Linked DNA regions of Companilactobacillus allii. The protein of the gene in region 2 interacts with the protein of the main gene of each other region in a pairwise test. Links are inferred from orthologs where the notes say so. Each region holds a gene or a part of one and is shown on either strand. Other genes may lie near its edges. The genes, in order: groL and BTM29_RS01155.

Region 1 (6,272 bases), 170 kb from region 2 along the record:
TCCCCCATCTTTACCTATGATATTGTATCAATATTGACCAAATTAAAAAAGAGAGTGTACTTATACTTGTTGTGCAAACGCGAAATAAATTGCAATTTCTTCTATTTGAATTTTTAATTCTTAATACTGAATCGTTCTTTACTTATTTGTTCTCTCAAACTTGCTGTATAAACGCGAAATAAATTGCAATTTCTTCCGTCTAATTCAAAATGCCTCAGTATTTACTTTCGTAAATGCTGAGGCATTTTGAGTTAGTACTCGGAAATTAAGCGTGATTTATTTCGCTCTTGAAAACTCTGCCAAATGAACTAGGTTACGCACAAAATCATGTGTTGTTGCTTCGTAATGATATTTCAATCCTAAGTCATAAATATAGCCATTGATATAATCAACTTCTGTTGGTCGATTCTTAGACATATCCTGATACATTGATGGGTAATGTAGTGGCATCCCTACTGTACTGGCAAACTTAACCGCTTGCCACTCTTCTTCACGAGTATTTAATAGAGTTATACCTGCTCTTTCACAAACGTCAAATGCTTCGTTAATAAGTTGCTTACTCAAAGCCTCAGCTGTAGGTGCTTGAATAAAATCACCCATTTTGATACTAAACATTGTGCAAAGAGTATTACATACTGAATTCAAAATAACTTTTGCCATCAAAGTTCCTTGGAAGTTAGTTGTGATTTCTGGATTCAAATTTGCTTTTGTAAAATCATCAGAAATTTGATGCGTAGTTTCATCTGGTGTTTCATTTTGATTAACTAACTTCATACTACCAGCACCAGATTTACCCATGAAGTCAACATCACCAACTCCATTTAAAACAGTAGCAATCATTGCTGTACCACTGATTACTTTCTCGACAGCAAAATACTTATCAAGCTTTTCAATATGTCCCATACCATTCATTGGGGCAACCACATATTGTTCTTTTGTAAATAAGTGACTTGCTCGTTTCAAAGCATCATCTAGTTGCATCTGTTTAACAAAGACAATCCAAACATCTGGATTACCCGAATAATCTTCTGGAGAGTAAATATTGATTGGCACCAGGTGTTTATCTTTCCCATCTCTAGAAACATAGACTCCGTTTTGTTCTTTGACCTTGTTTATTTGGTCGTCCCAAATATCAACAAAGTCAACCGGAAATCCTGCTTCTTGTAAAAGAACTCCATATCTCAAACCCATGGCACCTGCACCTAGTACTCCATATTTCATAAATTGACGCCTCCAATATTGTATTGTTATGTAATATTAGACTTTTTATAATAAATGTCAATATTTTATAATTAATCATCTACAACATCAATTGTGTTACATTAAAACAATTAAAAAAGCTGTAATACCAAAACACCTATAATTGGGATGGCCAATGACGGCAAAAGGTTCAAAACACTGATCTTTTTAATTTCAAGAAGTCCTAATCCTGATGCCAAAATCAAAACTCCACCAACGATAGTTAATTCGGTGATCATATCGGAATTAATTGAACTTTGAAGCATTAACGCAATCGCATATATACTTCCCTGCCAAATAAACACAGCAATTGCGGCCAGCGCTATACCTAATCCAAAAGTTGAAGCCAGTACAACCGACGTTATTCCGTCCAACATACCATTAGTAAACAAAAAAGTGCTGTCATGTTTTAACGCCTCCTGGATAGGTCCAAGAATCGACAATGAACCTATACAATACAGTAAAACGGCTGTTGCTAAACCCTCAGCCAAGTTACCGCCACCAGAAAACTTACCAACCATATCGTTGAACTTCTTCTCAAGGTTTATTTTCTCTCCAATTAATCCACCAACGGCCAAACTAACGATGAACATTACTGGATAATTACTCTTAGCCATGTTAACTACAACTGCATTGATTCCGATAACACTCGCTGCCAATCCCAATGCTTGTGTAAGAATCCTCTGATATTCCGGTTTAATCCCCTTATGTAAGAATCTGCCTAAGATACTTCCTCCAATAATCATCGATACGTTAAAGAATGTTCCAATCATTATTAATTGCCCCCTGAGTTTAAATAATAATATTAATATAAACTCTCTAGTTACTATAGGGTCAACAAAATTATCTAACTGGTAATCTGATTTCAGTAACATACTTGTCAAAATCGTTAGTAATACCATAATCAATCAGCGTTATTTCAATAGCATCACCAACTATTGTAAGTAAGTTATCATCACAATATTGCTTCAATTGTAAATAAGTATCTGAAGCATCCTGATGCGTCCCATGGAATCTAACTCTTAAGTATGACCCCTTTTGTAATGTGGAACTATTTCTTCTCTGATCACCATTTTCAAGCATTAAAAGGATTCCGCTGTACTCATCGAATTTTTCATCCAAAATGTTTTGTTTACTCAATGACAAAGCAATTTTCCCCAAAAATATCGCCTCATTCAATCCATACTCTCTACGCAAAGCGGTCAACGGTAATTCAATATCTTCATTTAGGTTGTAGTCCCTACGCAAATAAACAATAGGAGTCTCTGGCAAATTTAAATATTCAATCTTACCCAAAATTGAATTCTCAGCATCATTGACTTGTTTTAAACGAGAAGATATTCTCCCATTGATAGCTTGAAGAGTTTTAATTTGTTGATTAACTTGTGTCTGTTGCCTTTTTAACATATCTTCCAATGTAGAAATATCACGAGCATCAAAAAAGTTCTTAATATCACTAATAGGCACATCAAGGGCACGCAAATACTTGATGACATTCAATCGTTCAAATTCAGCTGTGGAATAATAACGATAATGTGTTTTGGAATCCACTTTGGCGGGCTTTAAAATACCGACCTCATCGTAATAACGCAGTGTTGGTATTTTAATATCATATATTTTGGAAAGTTGTCCAATTGTAAATAATTGATCCATTTCATTCCCTCTATTTTTTAAAAATTGTAGCACAAAAAAACTAACCATTCCTACGTTGGCATAGGAATGGTTAGTTTTGTTTTGTTTTTAAGTTATTGTCTAAGTAACTTTTTTAGTAGTTTGTTTAAGATTTAAATATTTTTGGATCTATCGGTTCATTTATTTTTTGAAACGAGTTGCAAGAACCAGATTCCTGCGCTCGCTACGTATAATCGAACTAGTGCTTTGCACTACTTCAATTATCCTAGGCGATGCTCAAAATCTAGCGGGTTCTTTTCACTCTCTTTTTGAAACGAGTTACATGAACCAGATTCCTGCGCTCGCTACGTATAATCGAACTAGTGCTTTGCACTACTTCAATTATCCTAGGCGATGCTCAAAATCTAGCGGGTTCATTCCACTCTCTTTTTGAAACAAGTTACATGAACCAGATTCCTGCGCTCGCTACGTATAATTGAACTAGTGCTTTGCACTACTTCAATTATCCTAGGCAATGCTCAAAATCTAGCGGGTTCTTTTCACTCTCTACATCATTCCGCCCATACCGGCAGCTGGATTAGCACCTGCGGCTGGAGCTGCTGGTGTATCATCTGGTTTGTCAGCAACAACAGCTTCTGTTGTTAATAACAATGCAGCAACACTAGCGGCATTTTGTAATGCTGAACGTGATACTTTAGTTGGATCAATAATTCCGGCGTCAACCATGTTTTCCCATTTGTCAGTTGCAGCATTGTAACCAACTTCTGGTTTTTGACCCTTCATATGTTCAACTATAACTGAACCTTCCATACCAGCATTTTCAGCAATTTGACGTACTGGTTCTTCAAGCGCTCTAACAACGATGTTAATACCTGTTTGAATGTCGCCTTCACTCTTAACAGCCTTAACTGCATCTATAATATTCAAGAATGCTGTACCACCACCTGCAACGTAGCCTTCTTCAACGGCGGCACGTGTAGCGTTCAGTGCATCTTCAATTCTATATTTGCGTTCTTTCAATTCTGTTTCAGTAGCAGCACCGACTTTAACAACAGCAACACCACCAGCAAGCTTAGCTAAACGTTCTTGTAACTTCTCACGGTCAAAGTCTGAAGTTGTTTCAGCAATTTGCTTCTTGATTGTTTCAACACGTTCGCTGATAGCACCCTTGTCTCCAGCACCTTCAACGATTGTTGTATTGTCTTTTGTAACTGTAACTTTACCGGCTGTACCTAATTGATCCATAGTTGTGTCTTTTAGTTCAAGACCAAGATCAGAAGTGATAACTTGTGCGCCTGTTAAAGTAGCAATATCTTCCAATTGTTCCTTACGACGATCACCAAAGCCAGGTGCCTTAACGGCAACAACATTGAATGTACCACGAATCTTATTCAAGACTAGTGTTGGTAGTGCTTCACCATCAATATCATCAGCGATGATCAACAATGCCTTACCTTGTTGAACGATTTGTTGTAACAATGGCAAGATATCTTGAATACTTGAAATCTTCTTATCAGTGATCAAGATGTAAGGATTATCTAAATCAGCTTCCATCTTGTCGTTATCTGTAACCATGTATTGTGAAATATATCCACGATCAAATTGCATACCTTCAACAACATCAAGTGTTGTATCAATACCCTTTGATTCTTCAATTGTAATAACACCATCGTTACCGACTTTTTCCATAGCGTCAGCAATCAACTTACCAGTTTCTTCACTAGCTGATGAAACTGAAGCAACTTGAGCAATATCTGACTTTCCAGCTACTTTGTGTGAAATCTTGTGTAGTTCATCAACAGCAGCTTTAGTTGCCTTTTCGATACCAGTTCTAATACCAACAGGGTTAGCACCTGCAGTAACGTTTTTCATACCTTCTTTGATGATAGCTTGAGCCAAAACTGTGGCTGTAGTAGTACCATCACCGGCGATATCATTTGTCTTTGAAGCAACTTCGGAAACAAGCTTTGCACCCATGTTCTCAAAATGATCTTCTAATTCAATACTCTTAGCAATAGTAACACCATCATTTGTGATCTCAGGTGAACCATAACTCTTTTCAAGAACAACATTTCTACCCTTAGGTCCGATAGTTGTCTTAACTGTGTCAGCCAACTTATTGACACCATCTAACATTTTTGAACGAGCATCTTCTGAGAATTTAATTTCTTTTGCCATACTTTCACACTCCAATAATTTTTATTAATTTAATAATTTTAATTAATTATTTTTCAACGATTGCCATGATATCTTTTTCGTGTAAGATTAAATAATCAGTGTCATCAAACTTTACATTTGAGCCAGCATACTTATCGAAAAGAACCTTGTCGCCAACCTTAATGTGCATTGGTAATGTCTTTCCATCTTCTGTTATTGAGCCTTCACCTACAGCAACAACCTCTGCTGTTTGTGGCTTTTCTTTAGCGTTGTTAGCAAGAACAATGCCGCCTACTGTCTTCTCTTCTTCTTTATCGACTGTTACAATAACTCTGTCTCCAAGTGGTTTTAACAATTTGAATGCCTCCGATGATTAATATTTATTTTTAATTTAGCACTCTAAGTTACTTCGTGCTAATCACATGTTTTATATTAACATTTTATTGTGAACATGCAAGTATTTACCTTTATGAAAATAGGAGAAATTATGAAATATTCAACAAATCAATTTTTAACATTATTAACATACATCGCTTTGCTATTTGTCGGCTCAATTTTATCAATGGCAAAAGTCACTGGGTCCGCTTACTTCTTAGTAATCACAATAGCCGCTGTTGTAGCAACAGTTGTCATGATCTACTTAACTCAAAAAAGTACTCCCAATGAATTAGAAGAATCCACAACTTTCAATAATAAACTTCAGTGGATAATCGTTGGAACAATCGGAGCTTTAGTTATCCAATTAGGCTTAGGTTTAATTGATCAACATATTTTCCATGCAAGTACTGACTCAGCCAATACAATGCAATTATTAGCTTTGGTACGAGCCTATCCATATTATTTCTTGTATGTTTTGATTTGTGCACCAATCATGGAAGAAATTATTTTCAGACGTGTATTTTTCTCAAATTTAATTAAACCCACAAATATTTATTGGGCAGCCGCAATTTCAGCTTTGTTCTTTGCCTTCATGCACCAAGACACTAGGTTTTTGATTTACGTTGCCATGGGTTTATGGTTTTCCTTTATTTATTACAAGTCAAAGAATATATACGTTAGTGCTGGTAGTCACTTAGTTATGAATACTTTGGTAGTTATGATCAGTTTTATGTAGTGTGATTTTGTTTATAGTCAAACTTGCAGTTAAAACGCGTTAAAAAGCACAATTTCCTCCGTTTAATCGCAAATAAGGAATTGTGACATAACTTTTTTCTACTCAAAATTGCAGTGGAAACGCGTGCCAA
Region 2 (13,285 bases):
ATAACTCTGGTTCAGATTAATAGTCGTTACTTTTTTGCCTTGATACAATTCACAAATAGCGTCGATAACGTCCTTATTGCGATATGAACTAGTCAAAACATCCTGTGCACGGTCGCCGAGTAGTGTCATTTTAGCATTTGGGAAAGAGTGTGAAATATATTTTAATTGAGCCATAGTATAATCTTGGATTTCATCAATAAAGATATGCTGAATATTGTGATTTGTGCCGCTGTCAGTGATGAAGTCACGTAGATAAAGGATCGCAATAGCATCGCTGAGTCCGAGTTTGTGAGCTTCGACATTTTGATCAATTGATTCGATCATTGTTTGCCAAACTTTGTTAGAAACAATGTCTTGGTTCATATTAGTAAGTAAGAAGACGTATTCCTTATAAGGATCGAAGAAGTAATTATTGATCAAAGCGTTGTAAATAGGAGCATAGCGTTCCTTTAAGAATTCTTCGGCAATGATAGAACGTTGGTTGGTCGATTCCTCAATATTATTGTCAGTAATGATTTGTTGGAAGTCCTCATCATTAAGATTGTCAATTTCAGCTTGGACCCAATCTTCGTCACGATCGTTGTGAATACGACGCTTTAGTTGCTTGATCAGAATATTCTTAGTTTTGAGGAATCTATCAGGAATACTGAAAGCTGTATTTTGTCTGTTATAGATCTCTGAGATTTCTTCTTTAGTAAAGAATGGCTTACCTTCAAAGATAATATCCTCAAAATATAATGTATGTTCCTTATTTTCCTTTTCAGTTTGTTCCAGTGTCGTTAAGAAGTCAGCACTTTCCTTAAACAGGCGAATGTCTATCGTTGTTTGTGGAAGGTTACGTTCATCTTTTTCATAGCGATCAAACAAAGTTTCAACTTGGATACCTGTCAATCGAAATGATATGAACTCATTAAGTGTTACTTGACGCATATTTCTTTCACCAAGACTTGGTAGTACCTCTGATATGTAGTTACTAAAGAGTCTATTGGGGGAGAAAAGGACGATCTTGTCCGCATCCAAAGTCGAACGGCTGTGATAAAGCAAGTAGGCAACACGTTGCAAGATTGCAGATGTTTTACCACTTCCAGCGACACCTTGAACTAATAAGACGTCTGAGTGTGTGTCACGAATAATAGTATTTTGTTCATGTTGAATGGTAGCGACAATGTTCTTCATATATTCATCACTGTATTCACTCAAGACAGATTGAAGGATTTCGTCACCGACGGTTTCGTTGGTATCAAACATAGTTCTTATTTTGTTATTAATAATTTGGAATTGACGCTTTTTCTTCAAGTCAACTTCGGCTTTGCCATTTGGAGTAGAGTAGCTGACTTTACCAAGGATACCATTATAGTAAATACCGGAAATTGGAGCACGCCAGTCGTATATTAGAAACTCCCCATCATCATCTTGCAAAGTAGAAGTTCCTATATAAAGTGTATCCTCTTCATTATCTTCAACAACATCGATACGTCCAAAATATGGAGAACCTTGGAGGTTTTCCAGTTGTTGTTTATTAGATTCAAGGATATTTTCGTTTTCGACCGCCAAAGTAACCAATTGCTTTTGTTGCTGAACAGAAGCGTTAGTTTCCATTTTGTCATCTACTTCAAAAGTATTGACCTTGATATTTTCACCGTAATTACGGTAGATATTATGTGTTTCAGTGTGAGCCTTTTCAAGATTCTCAGTAGTTTGTGCAATTTTGTTATCGATCTTTTGTGCAATTTTACTAACTCTTGTTTGCTCTTCTTCTTTAGTTTCGTTAATGGTCATAAATTACCTCTCGTTGACAATTTGGTTGTTTTTAATTATGCTTATAACAATTAAAGTACATTAAATCATAAGCATTTTTGAGTACTAATTCAAGTAAGTTGTATCAGAGAATGACTCTTAAGCTGAAAAAGTCATCGACCTTGAATTGGAAAATGGACATGGATTGTTACCTTATAACTAATGAGTGGTAGAAAATTCTACAAAACAGGTGGCACCACGTGAAAGCGTCCTATTGATATATTTATATCTTTAGGCGCTTTTTTTATGTTTTAATAATAAAAAAATGGAGGAAATATTATGACAACAAATACAATTTTATCAGGTGATCGTCCAACTGGGAAACTTCATATTGGACATTACCTAGGTTCATTACATAATCGTGTAAAGTTACAAAACGAAGGTAAGTATAAGTTATTTATCATGATTGCAGATATGCAGGCATTAACAGATAACGCTAGGAATCCTGAAAAGATCCGCAACAGTTTGATTCAAGTAGCATTGGATTACTTATCAGTTGGAATTGATCCAGCCAAATCAAACATTTTGATTCAATCACAGATCCCAGCCTTGAATGAATTAACAATGTATTATCTTGATTTGGTCAATGTTTCCAGACTAGAAAGAAACCCAACAGTTAAATCAGAAATAAAACAAAAAGGATTCGGCCAAAGTATACCCGCTGGATTTTTAACATATCCAGTTAGTCAGGCTGCAGATATAACAGCATTCAAAGCAGATACTGTCCCAGTTGGTGATGATCAAGAACCAATGCTTGAACAAACACGTGAAATCGTTCGTACATTTAATAATACATATAATACTAATACATTAGTTGAACCAAAGGGTATATTCCCACCTAAGGGACAAGGTAGACTTCCCGGAATTGATGGCAATGCCAAGATGAGTAAGTCTTTAGGTAATTGTATCTATCTATCTGATCCAGAGGATGTTGTTACTAAAAAGGTTATGTCAATGTACACAGATCCTGATCATATACATGTTGAAGATCCAGGTAAAATTGAAGGTAACACTGTCTTCACTTATCTTGATGCTTTCGCTGAAGATAAGAAAATGGTAGAACAATTGAAGGAACAATATCAAGCAGGAGGCTTAGGGGATGTCAAAGTAAAACGTTACTTAAATGATGTTTTACAAGAAGTACTTAAACCAATGCGTGAACGTCGTGCTGAATATGAGAAAGATATACCAAGTGTCTACCAGATATTAAAGGATGGTAGTGATCGTGCAAATGAAGTCGCAAACCAGACTCTATCAGAGGTTAGAAGCGCCATTGGTGTCAATTATTTCGATAATTTAAAATAGGATACGCTTACTTTTAAATATGTTGTATCTAACTGTTGATTTTATCAACAGTTGGGTATAACATATTTTTTGTTGCTATTTAGAAATTTATTTTTGATTTTATGAGGAGAACAATGGACGACTACGATTTGATAGGCTTTGCAGTGAGATTTATGATGCAACGCAAGCGGATTTTATCTGTCTTTCTTAAAGGAAGAAACTTGAATTTGGCTGATTGCATAATATTAATGCTTAGTATTAAGCATCCTGAATATAACCAAGAAAAAATTGGTGAGGTTACTTTATTCGATGGGGCAATTATTGCTCGATCATTAAAGAAACTAGAAAACCAAGATCTGGTCACTCGAAAAGTTGATAAGAGTAACCGACGTAGGAAAATTGTCCAAATTACTGAAACGGGAAAAGAGTTTGGAAATAAACTCATGGCAGCTTTTAAAGATTCAAACGAGACAATTTACTCAGGCATCACGGAGGATGAATTAGAGCAATTGGACGTTATTTTAGCAAAAGTTTATACCAATCTCGATAAAGTTAAAATTCCCGATAGTAATAAATAGATATATAAGATGAAAGAAGGAACTTACTATTATGGCAAATAGTAGTGCACAAGTGGATGTGAATGGTAAAGCTTACAACCGTAACTTGTTAGTTTTGGTTTTGCTTGTCGGAACATTTTGTACTGTTTTGAATGGTACTATTTTGACTACCGCATTCCCCACTTTAATGAAAGAATTTAATGTTACAACATCTGCTGTTCAATGGTTAACTACTGGATTTTTGATGGTTAACGGTATTATGATTCCTGTTACTGCTTGGTTAAGTAACAACTTTAGTAACAAAATCTTGTATATTGTTGCGATGTCTACATTCTTAGTTGGAACAATTATGTGTTTTACAGCACCTAACTTCCAAACTATCTTGGCTGGACGTTTAGTTCAAGCTGTTGGTGTTGGTATTACAATGCCATTATTACAAGTTATTATGTTATCAATATTCCCACCCGCTAAAAGAGGTACTGCCATGGGTCTAAGTGGTATTGTTATCGGACTTGCTCCAGCTATTGGACCTACATTGTCTGGTTGGATCATTGATAACTTCACATGGCGTGATTTGTTCGGAATGATTATTCCTATTGTTATAATCGTAATTATTCTGGCATTTGCCTTCATGAGACCAGTTATTGAAACAAAGAGAACTAAGCTTGATGTTTTATCATTACTATTATCAACCTTTGGATTTGGTTCAGTTCTTTATGGATTCTCATCTGTTGGTGATAAAGGATGGGGTTCACCAATTGTTCTAGGTACTATTATCGGTGGAATTATTATCGTCATCTTATTTGGTTATCGTCAATTGAAGATGGATACACCATTCCTAGAATTACGTGTTTTCAAACAAAAGAGATTCGCTGTTGCGGCAGCATTATCATCAGTAACTAACATGGCCATGGTCGGTGTTGAAATGATCTTGCCATTGTATCTCCAAATTGTTAAGGGTATGAGTGCTTTCCATTCTGGATTAACACTTTTACCAGGTGCTATCTTAATTGGTATCATGAGTCCGATCACTGGTCGTGCATTTGATAGATTCGGTGCTAAGGATCTTGCTAGAATGGGAATGTTTCTTCTAACAGCTGGTACAATTCCATTCTTATTCTTGACTAAGACTACACCAGTATTAGACATTATTATCTTGTATATGATTCGTATGTTTGGTATTTCAATGGTTCTAATGCCTGTTACAACAGATGGTATGAATTCATTACCACTTCACTTGATGAGTCATGGTACCGCAGTTAACAATACAGTTCGTCAGGTATTCAGTTCAATGGGTACAGCTATCTTGGTCAGTGTCTTGACTAACGTAACTAATAACTTGAAGCCTGGTAAGTCAATTTTGACAAAGACACCTTTGAAATATGAAAATGACTTTTTCAACGCCACTTTAAGTGGATATCACGCTGCCTTTGGTATAGCAATTCTATTCTGTGTGGTTGCTTTAGTAATTAGTTTTATGATTAGAGATAGTCACAAGTCTAAAGACGTTGATCTCAATAAAGTAGAAATGGCTGGTGATAAATAATGATTATTGTTTTAATATTATTGTCTGTAGTTCTAGCATTTTACTTTGCTGTATTTATTCAAAACAAAAAAGTCGGCTATTCATTAATGGCCGTAAGTATAGTAGTTTTCCTATGTGGATTAGTTATGCTGATCTCTAATGAATACAATCACTTCGGTATGCATAAGGTAACTTCTGAGAAGACAGAACAGATTCAAACAGTTCAAAAGGGCAATAACATATTGCTTTATAAAGAATTGGGAACTAGTGGTAAGGAAGATGTATATATTTATCGTCGACCAGAAACTGCCAAAGCCAAGAATCCTGATCACACTAAGGCAAAACTTAATGTAACTAACAAAGTCAAAAAAGGTGCATCTTCAAATACCTTGGCTCAAAAGACGACTCGTTGGGAATATAAGAACGGATTCTATTCATTCTTATTCGGTATTTCAGGTAATGACAAAGAGTTTGTCAAACAAACTAACACATTCCATATCGGGGATGATTGGTTAGTATTGAGTACAACCCAAGCTGCTAAGTTGAGCAAAGAAATGAAGAGTAAAAAAGTTCAAGCCCAAATGAAGACTCAAGGAGAAGCCTATGTTAAAGCTGCACTTACAACAGCAATGACACAGAATCCAACAATGAGTGCTTCACAACAAAAGCAAGTTATGAAACAAGCACAAAAAGAGTTCAAAGCACAAGCTATGGCAAAAGTAGTAAAAGAACTTACAAAATAATTAGTTAAGTAGACAAGTCGGAGAAATCCGGCTTTTTTTGTCGACTAAAATTTTCTGAGGATGTATAACTGGGGTTGGAAATGGGAATGGGAAGTATTTGTCGATCAATGGAGAGAATTAAGGAGATAATTATTATGAAAAATAATACCAAGTTATTCTTATATTGCGGAGCATTACTAGCAGTCCTGTCAGTAGGCCTAGTAACAACAGTTTCAGCCGCAACAGTTCCAAGTATCGATACAGATACTAGTATTCCAGAACCAGAAAAAGTCGGTACACAAGTTGATACTGATGTTAACGTTGCTAACAATGCTATACATGAAATATCAAGAGCGTAACAATACACGGTAATTTCCGAGCATTAACACAAAAAATGACGGCCAACACGAAAGTGTTGACCGCCATTTTTAGCGTTAAGCGGAAGAAATTGTGTATTGTTACGCGTTTGCGAAGCAAACAATAAAAATACAATATATAACACATAAACTAAGTAGTTTAGAACCAAAAGAAAGTGTTGACCGCCATTTTTAGCGTTAAGCGGAAGAAATTGTGTATTGTTACGCGTTTGCGAAGCAAACAAGGGGAAAATAATATAAGAGATAACCGAATTTGAACTTAACTGTCTTGAACCTAAATAACTTGAACCCAAACCAATAAGTAAAAAAATCCTAAGGTGCATCAGTCAAGGACCAAGTAAGTGTCCCAGAATAATTACCAGATTTAGTATTAGATCCAAGATAAAGCTTCCAAGCACCAACACCAATGTAATTAGTTAGATTCTGACTACCATTAAAGGTCCCAGACTTAATTGGAATGCTCGAAGGATTCGACGGAATCGGTGTCCAAGTACCGGTGTCTGTATCAGAATCTACACGCTGCTTCAAAAACATTAATCCATCAGCCGAAGGTGAAAGAGCATCGCCATTGCTATTAACCATCTGTTCAGTATTGGCATTTGTAAAGCCAACTTGAACGTAATAATTGTCTTCAGTAGGATGGTTAACTATTAATTGTCCAGTTGTGGCAACGTTAGTAAGTGACTTTTCTTTACCAGCAAAGTTGGTTGTACCAAAGTCTATTAAGCGTGGTGTTTCGGTAAAACCGACTACATCACTTATATCTACTTGAGCGACATTAGATACCATGTCACCTGTGGAAATTCCAGTACTTGTGGTACCGGACATATTTGCTGTACTAGTAATGACACCGGCTGAAGCCTGTGATACTTTGGCTTTAAAGTTCAACGTCGCAAATGTTCCATTACCAACATTACCAATACCTAATGAAAAGTTACCATTACTATCAGGTGATGCGGAACCAGTCCAGCCATCAGAACCTATAATTTGTCCACTTACAAAGGTCATACCATCAGGGATAGAAGTTTTTAATTGTCCACCAGTGAAATAATCTTTACTATCCGAGTTTGTACCGAATTTTATTTGATAGTCGACTATATCACCAGCAACTGCATCGGTTTTTTCGGAAAAATCACTGTCACCTTTAGTTTCGTTTTTTACTAAGTTAGTAAAGGTATATTCAAATGATGATTTTTCGACCGGAATATCTACTGAGGCATTGTAGGTTTTACTACCATCTGAAGTGTTAATAGCGTCGTGTCCGGTGAAATTAGCAGTATTGCTTAGTGTTTGATTACTTGCGCTTTCGGTGATTGTTGCCTCAAAGGAAATCGTTGCACTTTGTCCATCCGTTAATAGAACACTTGGATAAAAGGTCAAAGTTTTACTTGATGAATCATAGACGTCAGAGGAAATGTTCTGTGTGCCACTTGCCGTAGTCATTTTGATTGTACTTGTATCAATTTGAAGTCCGTCGGGTATTTTATCTACCAGATCATCGTATGACCATTTACTGTTGAATCCATAGTTACCAATTTTTAAGTTGAATTTTAACTTGTCACCAACGCGGTTCAACTTGTCGCTACTAGTTTCATTGGTATAAGTTTTCCCCGCGACTGGCAGTGAGTAAGGTGCCTCTGTGACACCGATGGTAGATGCATAGTGTGCAGTTTGAGAGGGGGCAAGTGTTGTATATGGCCACTTCAGTGTATATGTAGAATCTCCTCTTTTATTCATGATATTGTCACCATAATTAAATGACTTAGCCTCAGCACCAGTACCTGAGAAGTTCGCAGGGATGAATCCAGCTAACCAATTCAAACCGGTATTGTTTTCTTGACCGATGTAGTTTGAAGGGCCGTCAGGAACATTTTTACTTACCATTAGCTTGTAATTACCATTTTGGATAAAGAAGCCACTTTGATCGCCAAGATCTTGAATAGCAACAATATCAGAGTCGTTTAGGTAGGTATCCTCACCATATAAAACACCGAAGGATTGAGTGGAGGTAGTATTGTTTTGTAAGTATAGTTCTCTATAGACAACTGCAGAATTACTTTGAGATGCTCTAAGAAGTATCTCAGCTTTCAAATTGAAATTTCCAAAAGAATCATTTCTTTGGAAGTCACCAACTATTTTGAAGGCTTTATTACCGTTATCGTCTGTTCCTATATAGTACTGTTTGTTCTTTAGTGCATTTGTTAATAAAGAATAATCTTTCCCGGTAGCAGTACTTGAATTATTATTTGGAACGATCATAAAGTCAGGAGAAGAAAGCGAGACTGATTGTTGTGGTAAGCCCCCAGTTCCAGTAATACCAGATTGGAATATTGCAGAAATGTACTTACCATTATTATTTAAAAAGGTGTTTATTTTTGAATAATAAGCATTGTCGGTACTTATGGCAACAGAGTCTGTTGTCATAGTTGAATCCAGATGATCAGCTACTTGGTAGTTCTTATCAGCAGCTAGACCAAAGGCATAGCCTAACGAGAGATTGCCACCGATTGGGAGTGATTGAACTTCATTGTATGATGAAACTTTCCAGTTTGTGATGCCGTCGTCAATGTCAGCCGCATTCACAGTTTTGGTCGCACAAAAAATCAAACTAATGAAAAAGAAGAATATTAAATAAAAAACTCTAAATTTTATATGTATTCTCATTATATTTATTTCCCCTTAAATAAATGGTAAACAGTAATAATTATATTCAATATAAGTATACGAAATTTCACGATATGTTATTGTTCAATATTGGTAAATAAATTTGGTATTAATTAATCAAAAAGAGGTCAGAATTGAAAAACAATCCTGACCTCTTTTTGATTAATTTTTTTATTTGACAATATCAAACCAGTCACCTGAATTTTGCAATACTTGCCATAACTTATCTGGCAATTTCATATTGTCTAATTGAGAAATATGTAACTGTTGTTCGATATCTTCAGTGTCTCCTGTCTTAACCTTTTCAGCCCAATCAGGATTGACAACTAGTCCATGCGCAATTGCGGCAAGATCTAATCCTTCATTTAAAGCCTCTTCTGCTTGATCTGGAGTGTTTAATGATCCAGCAGAAATCAATGTAACACGGTGATCAACATACTTAACTAATGTTTCAAGATAAGTAGGATCATTAGTTGAACTACCGATTGGCTTAGAAGTTAACACATTGTTTAATGCCACGTGAACATAATCAATACCTCTATTGATTAACTCATCGATCAAGGCCAAAGAATCATGTAATCGCAAACCACCATCAAGATGTTCTTCAAGTGAAATACGATAGCCTACGATAAAGGGACGTTTTGCAAAGCGTTTGATGACTGAGTTGATTTCGTCAACTACAGCTAACGGAAAGCGCATGCGATTTTCAAGTGAACCACCCCATTTATCAAGTCGTTTATTATAGTATGGTGATAGAAAATTCTGGAATAAGAAACCAAATGCACCATGTAATTCAACGCCATCAAATCCAGCGGCAATTGCTCTTCTAGTTGTTTCACCAAAATCTTTGATGATATCCAAGATTTCTTCTTCAGTTAAAGCCCTTGGACTCAAGGCTTTGACGAAGGTACTTTCTTTTGTTGTAACAGTACTGGAACTCACGATATCTTTTGGGTCTACTAGATCAGTGTTAGCTTTGTTACCAGCATGTAGAATTTGTAGAATTGCTTTGGCACCACCACTTTTGGCAACATCTGCAAGACGTGTAAGACTCGGAATAAACTTGTCATCATATCCAGCAAACTCGTCACTGAAGCCAATTGCATTAGCGGCAACAGGTGTCGATCCTGTGATTACCATACCTAATCCGTTAACACGACGACGATAATATTCAACTTCTTGATCAGAAACTGTACCATCGTCATTTCCAGACCAAGTGGTCATAGGTGACATTACCATGTGATTTTTAAGTGTAAGTCCATTTTTAAAAGTAAAAGGTGCGAGAGTTTTTTCATATTTATTGTTTGTCATTTATATATCTTCTTTCTTAATTCGTGTACTTACCTTAAACCGTAAACCATACTTTGTAGCAAGGGCTAAATTCAAATTTTTTTAAAATTTTTGAAATACACATTTCAAGGACTGTCCTAAAATGGTAATACTTGGTATACTCTGTGAAAAATGGATTTGATTGAAAATTTTGGTTTACTAATAATTAAATACGGGGTGAAATAAGTGGACAATATCTTTGAAGTAAAGGATCTTTCTTATCAGGTAGGAGAAAAAAGGATTCTAAAGAATATAAGTTTGAATATCAAAAGAGGTAAGTATGTAACGTTTGTTGGTCCATCTGGATCAGGTAAAAGCACATTGATGAGAATTTTGGCTTCAATGATTAGTGCTAGTTCCGGAGAGGCTTTATTCAATGGTAAGCATATTAGTTCGTATGAACCAACCAAGTACCGTCAAAGGGTGTCATATGCCTTTCAGCAACCTACACTTTTTGGCAAAACAATCAGAGAAAACTTGGAGTTCCCATATGAAGTTCGTGGTGAAGAGTTTGATGAAGCACAAGTAGTAAAGCTCTTGAAGTATGTCAATTTGGATGAAAGTTATATTGATAAAAGTGTCAATGATGTCTCCGGTGGTGAAAAGCAAAGAATCGCTTTGCTGAGGAATTTGATCTTCAAACCAGAAGTGTTGATTACAGATGAGGTTACAACTGGCCTTGATTCAGATAATAAAGAAATCATTCATAGTATTTTGAACAAATTCAATCAAGATGATGGACTGACGATTCTTCGTGTCACACATGATGATTCTGAGATTGAACAATCAACCGATAAGATTACTATCAAAAATGGTGAGGTGATTTAATGTCTAATTTAACGGTTTCTAATTCAACATTGATACTGGGATTTGTTCTGGTAATAATTGCACTTGTCATTGGTTACTGGCAGAAACTACAGATCGATAAGGATATTATTATCGGTGTCGTCCGAGCAATTGTTCAACTGACGATTGTTGGATATGTATTGAAGTTTGTCATTAAGGCCAATGATTTTTGGCTGACTAGTGCATTCTTTGTCATTATCGTTATAAATGCTTCGTGGAATGCTGGTAAGAGAGGTAAGGGAATCCCTAAGGCATTCTCATTTTCGTTATTGGCTATATCGATTGGAACAGTAATTACCCTAGGAACTTTAGTTTTAACAGGATCGATCAAATTCATACCTGAACAGATCGTTCCATTTACGGGTATGATTGCTAGTAATATTATGGTGGCGATCGGTTTATGTTATCGAAATATGAAACAAAGTTTCACTGATCGTCATCAACAGATCCTAGAGAAATTGGCACTTGGTGCAGATATTAAATTGGCTTCTGAAGATATTATTCGAGAGAGTATCAAAAGTGGCATGCAGCCAACGATTGATTCCATTAAGACACTAGGCCTAGTTGCATTGCCAGGGATGATGTCTGGATTAATAATTGCTGGAGTTGACCCGGTTAAAGCAATCAAGTATCAAATCATGGTAACTTTTATGTTACTGGCATCAACTAGTATTGGATCCTTTATTTCGTGTTATTTAGCCTATAAACAGTTCTATAATGAACAAAAACAATTAAAATCTGACTTAATTTCATAACTTTGTGAAGATAGACCTACTATGTAGGTCTTTTTTTTTATATAATTAAAACAATGGGAAGTGATGCAATGTGAAGTTAGCAGTGATAGAAATAGGATCTAACTCCATCAGAACATCAGTGTATAGATCTTCAAAGCGGAATCGTTTTAAAACCTTGGATCGATGGCGTGAACCAGTTCGGTTAGGCAAATCGATTGCACAAAGTCGATTATTAACGAATGAACAAATTGAAGAGACAATTGATGTTTTGAAGAAATTTCAAGATAGAATTCAAAGATACGAAGTAGATAGTATAAGTTTGATCGCCACAGCGGCAGTTCGTCTTGCAAAAAATCAGGAACAATTGATATTTGCGGTACTTAAAGAGACTGGATTACAACTGCACATTATTGATGAGCAAGAAGAGGCATATTATGATTATGTCGCTGTTCACAATACAATGAGGATTAAGGATGCCTTAATTGTTGATGTCGGTGGAGGTAGCAGTGAGATAAGCTTAGCTAAAAAAGGACGCTTGAAACATGGTCTGAGTATTCCAATTGGAGCAATTTCAATTTCGGACCTTTATTTGAAGAGTGATCCGATAAAGTCTAGCGAGTTGGCTAATGCAAAAAAGGCTATTAACGCACGATTAGATAATCTGAATTGGATGAGTTCTGAAGCAACATTTGTTGGCTTAGGTGGAACTCTTCGTGCAGTTACTAGTATTTTAAATCGAGAAGGTAAGAAGAAGAAAACCTTACATAACTCAATCGTTACTAGTGAACAAATCGATACGTTGTTTAATCGCTTACTCCACTCGTCTAATGAAGAGCGTAGTAAGATCAAGGAATTAAGTGATGGAAGATTTGAAGTCATACTTGGTGGAATTTTGATTATTTCAGAGATAATTAAAAAAACCCCCTCTAACGAAATCCGCTTTTCGAATTTCGGTGTTAGAGAAGGTTATGTATTTAATTACTTCCATAAAATGAATCAAGCAAAAGATTAAGCACGGCTTGGTAATGTTAGGTTTGTTGAATCAACAATATGATTCTCCATTTTGTGGAGCAATTCATTCATCCAAAAGTCGTCTGCAATATCAAGAACCGTGTCAAGAGCGTATACTTTTAGTACGTAATTATGTGTGGTATCTGGTGGTTTCGGTCCATTATACCCAGTAGTGAAGGGGCTTTTTGGTTTACCCAATAATGGACTGGCAGAACTATTTTTACCTTGAATAGCAGAATGTGTGGTTTGGCTGAAGTTTTCTGGGATGTTCAATTGGTCTGGTGAAATATTCGCCATTGTCCAATGAATCCATTCAAATCCACAGACAGGGATGGAATCTGGATCGGTAAATGTTAGAGCAAGGGATTTGGTACTTTCTGGAATGTCTGATAACTTAAATGGGAAACTAACGACTGGTTCCCCATTTTTAATATCATCT

Evidence for each region.
Region 1: the proteins of BTM29_RS01155 (region 2) and groL interact in binary tests that used the Escherichia coli proteins (3 or more experiments, as listed by UniProt). The link is inferred for Companilactobacillus allii from one-to-one orthologs.

Annotation. Positions count from the first base shown.
Region 1 is NZ_CP019323.1:42,756-49,027, forward strand. Bases 2,734-5,589 are described here. They hold groL (chaperonin GroEL), read right to left. Parts: upstream 5,050-5,589; coding sequence 3,418-5,049; downstream 2,734-3,417. Other genes in these bases: BTM29_RS00220 (MerR family transcriptional regulator), read right to left, coding at 2,734-2,892; groES (co-chaperone GroES), read right to left, coding at 5,096-5,383; BTM29_RS00235 (CPBP family intramembrane glutamic endopeptidase), read left to right, coding at 5,516-5,589. Outside these bases: BTM29_RS00210 (ketopantoate reductase family protein), read right to left, coding at 277-1,221; BTM29_RS00215 (DUF554 domain-containing protein), read right to left, coding at 1,332-2,012; more of BTM29_RS00220, read right to left, coding at 2,083-2,733; more of BTM29_RS00235, read left to right, coding at 5,590-6,142.
Region 2 is NZ_CP019323.1:214,972-228,256, reverse strand. The notes cover bases 9,548-12,262. They hold BTM29_RS01155 (ABC transporter ATP-binding protein), read left to right. Parts: upstream 9,548-10,441; coding sequence 10,442-11,083; downstream 11,084-12,262. Other genes in these bases: BTM29_RS01145 (Ppx/GppA phosphatase family protein), read left to right, coding at 11,927-12,262; BTM29_RS01150 (ABC transporter permease), read left to right, coding at 11,083-11,856; BTM29_RS01160 (NADH-dependent flavin oxidoreductase), read right to left, coding at 9,548-10,237. Outside these bases: RNA polymerase recycling motor HelD, read right to left, coding at 1-1,779; trpS (tryptophan--tRNA ligase), read left to right, coding at 2,077-3,102; BTM29_RS01185 (MarR family winged helix-turn-helix transcriptional regulator), read left to right, coding at 3,216-3,659; BTM29_RS01180 (MDR family MFS transporter), read left to right, coding at 3,691-5,184; BTM29_RS01175 (DUF4811 domain-containing protein), read left to right, coding at 5,184-5,906; BTM29_RS01170 (hypothetical protein), read left to right, coding at 6,041-6,244; BTM29_RS01165 (Ig-like domain-containing protein), read right to left, coding at 6,575-8,926; more of BTM29_RS01160, read right to left, coding at 9,098-9,547; more of BTM29_RS01145, read left to right, coding at 12,263-12,847; BTM29_RS01140 (YbhB/YbcL family Raf kinase inhibitor-like protein), read right to left, coding at 12,844-13,285. UniProt on the Escherichia coli protein: Part of the ABC transporter complex FetAB, which is probably involved in iron export and enhances resistance to H(2)O(2)-mediated oxidative stress. Probably responsible for energy coupling to the transport system.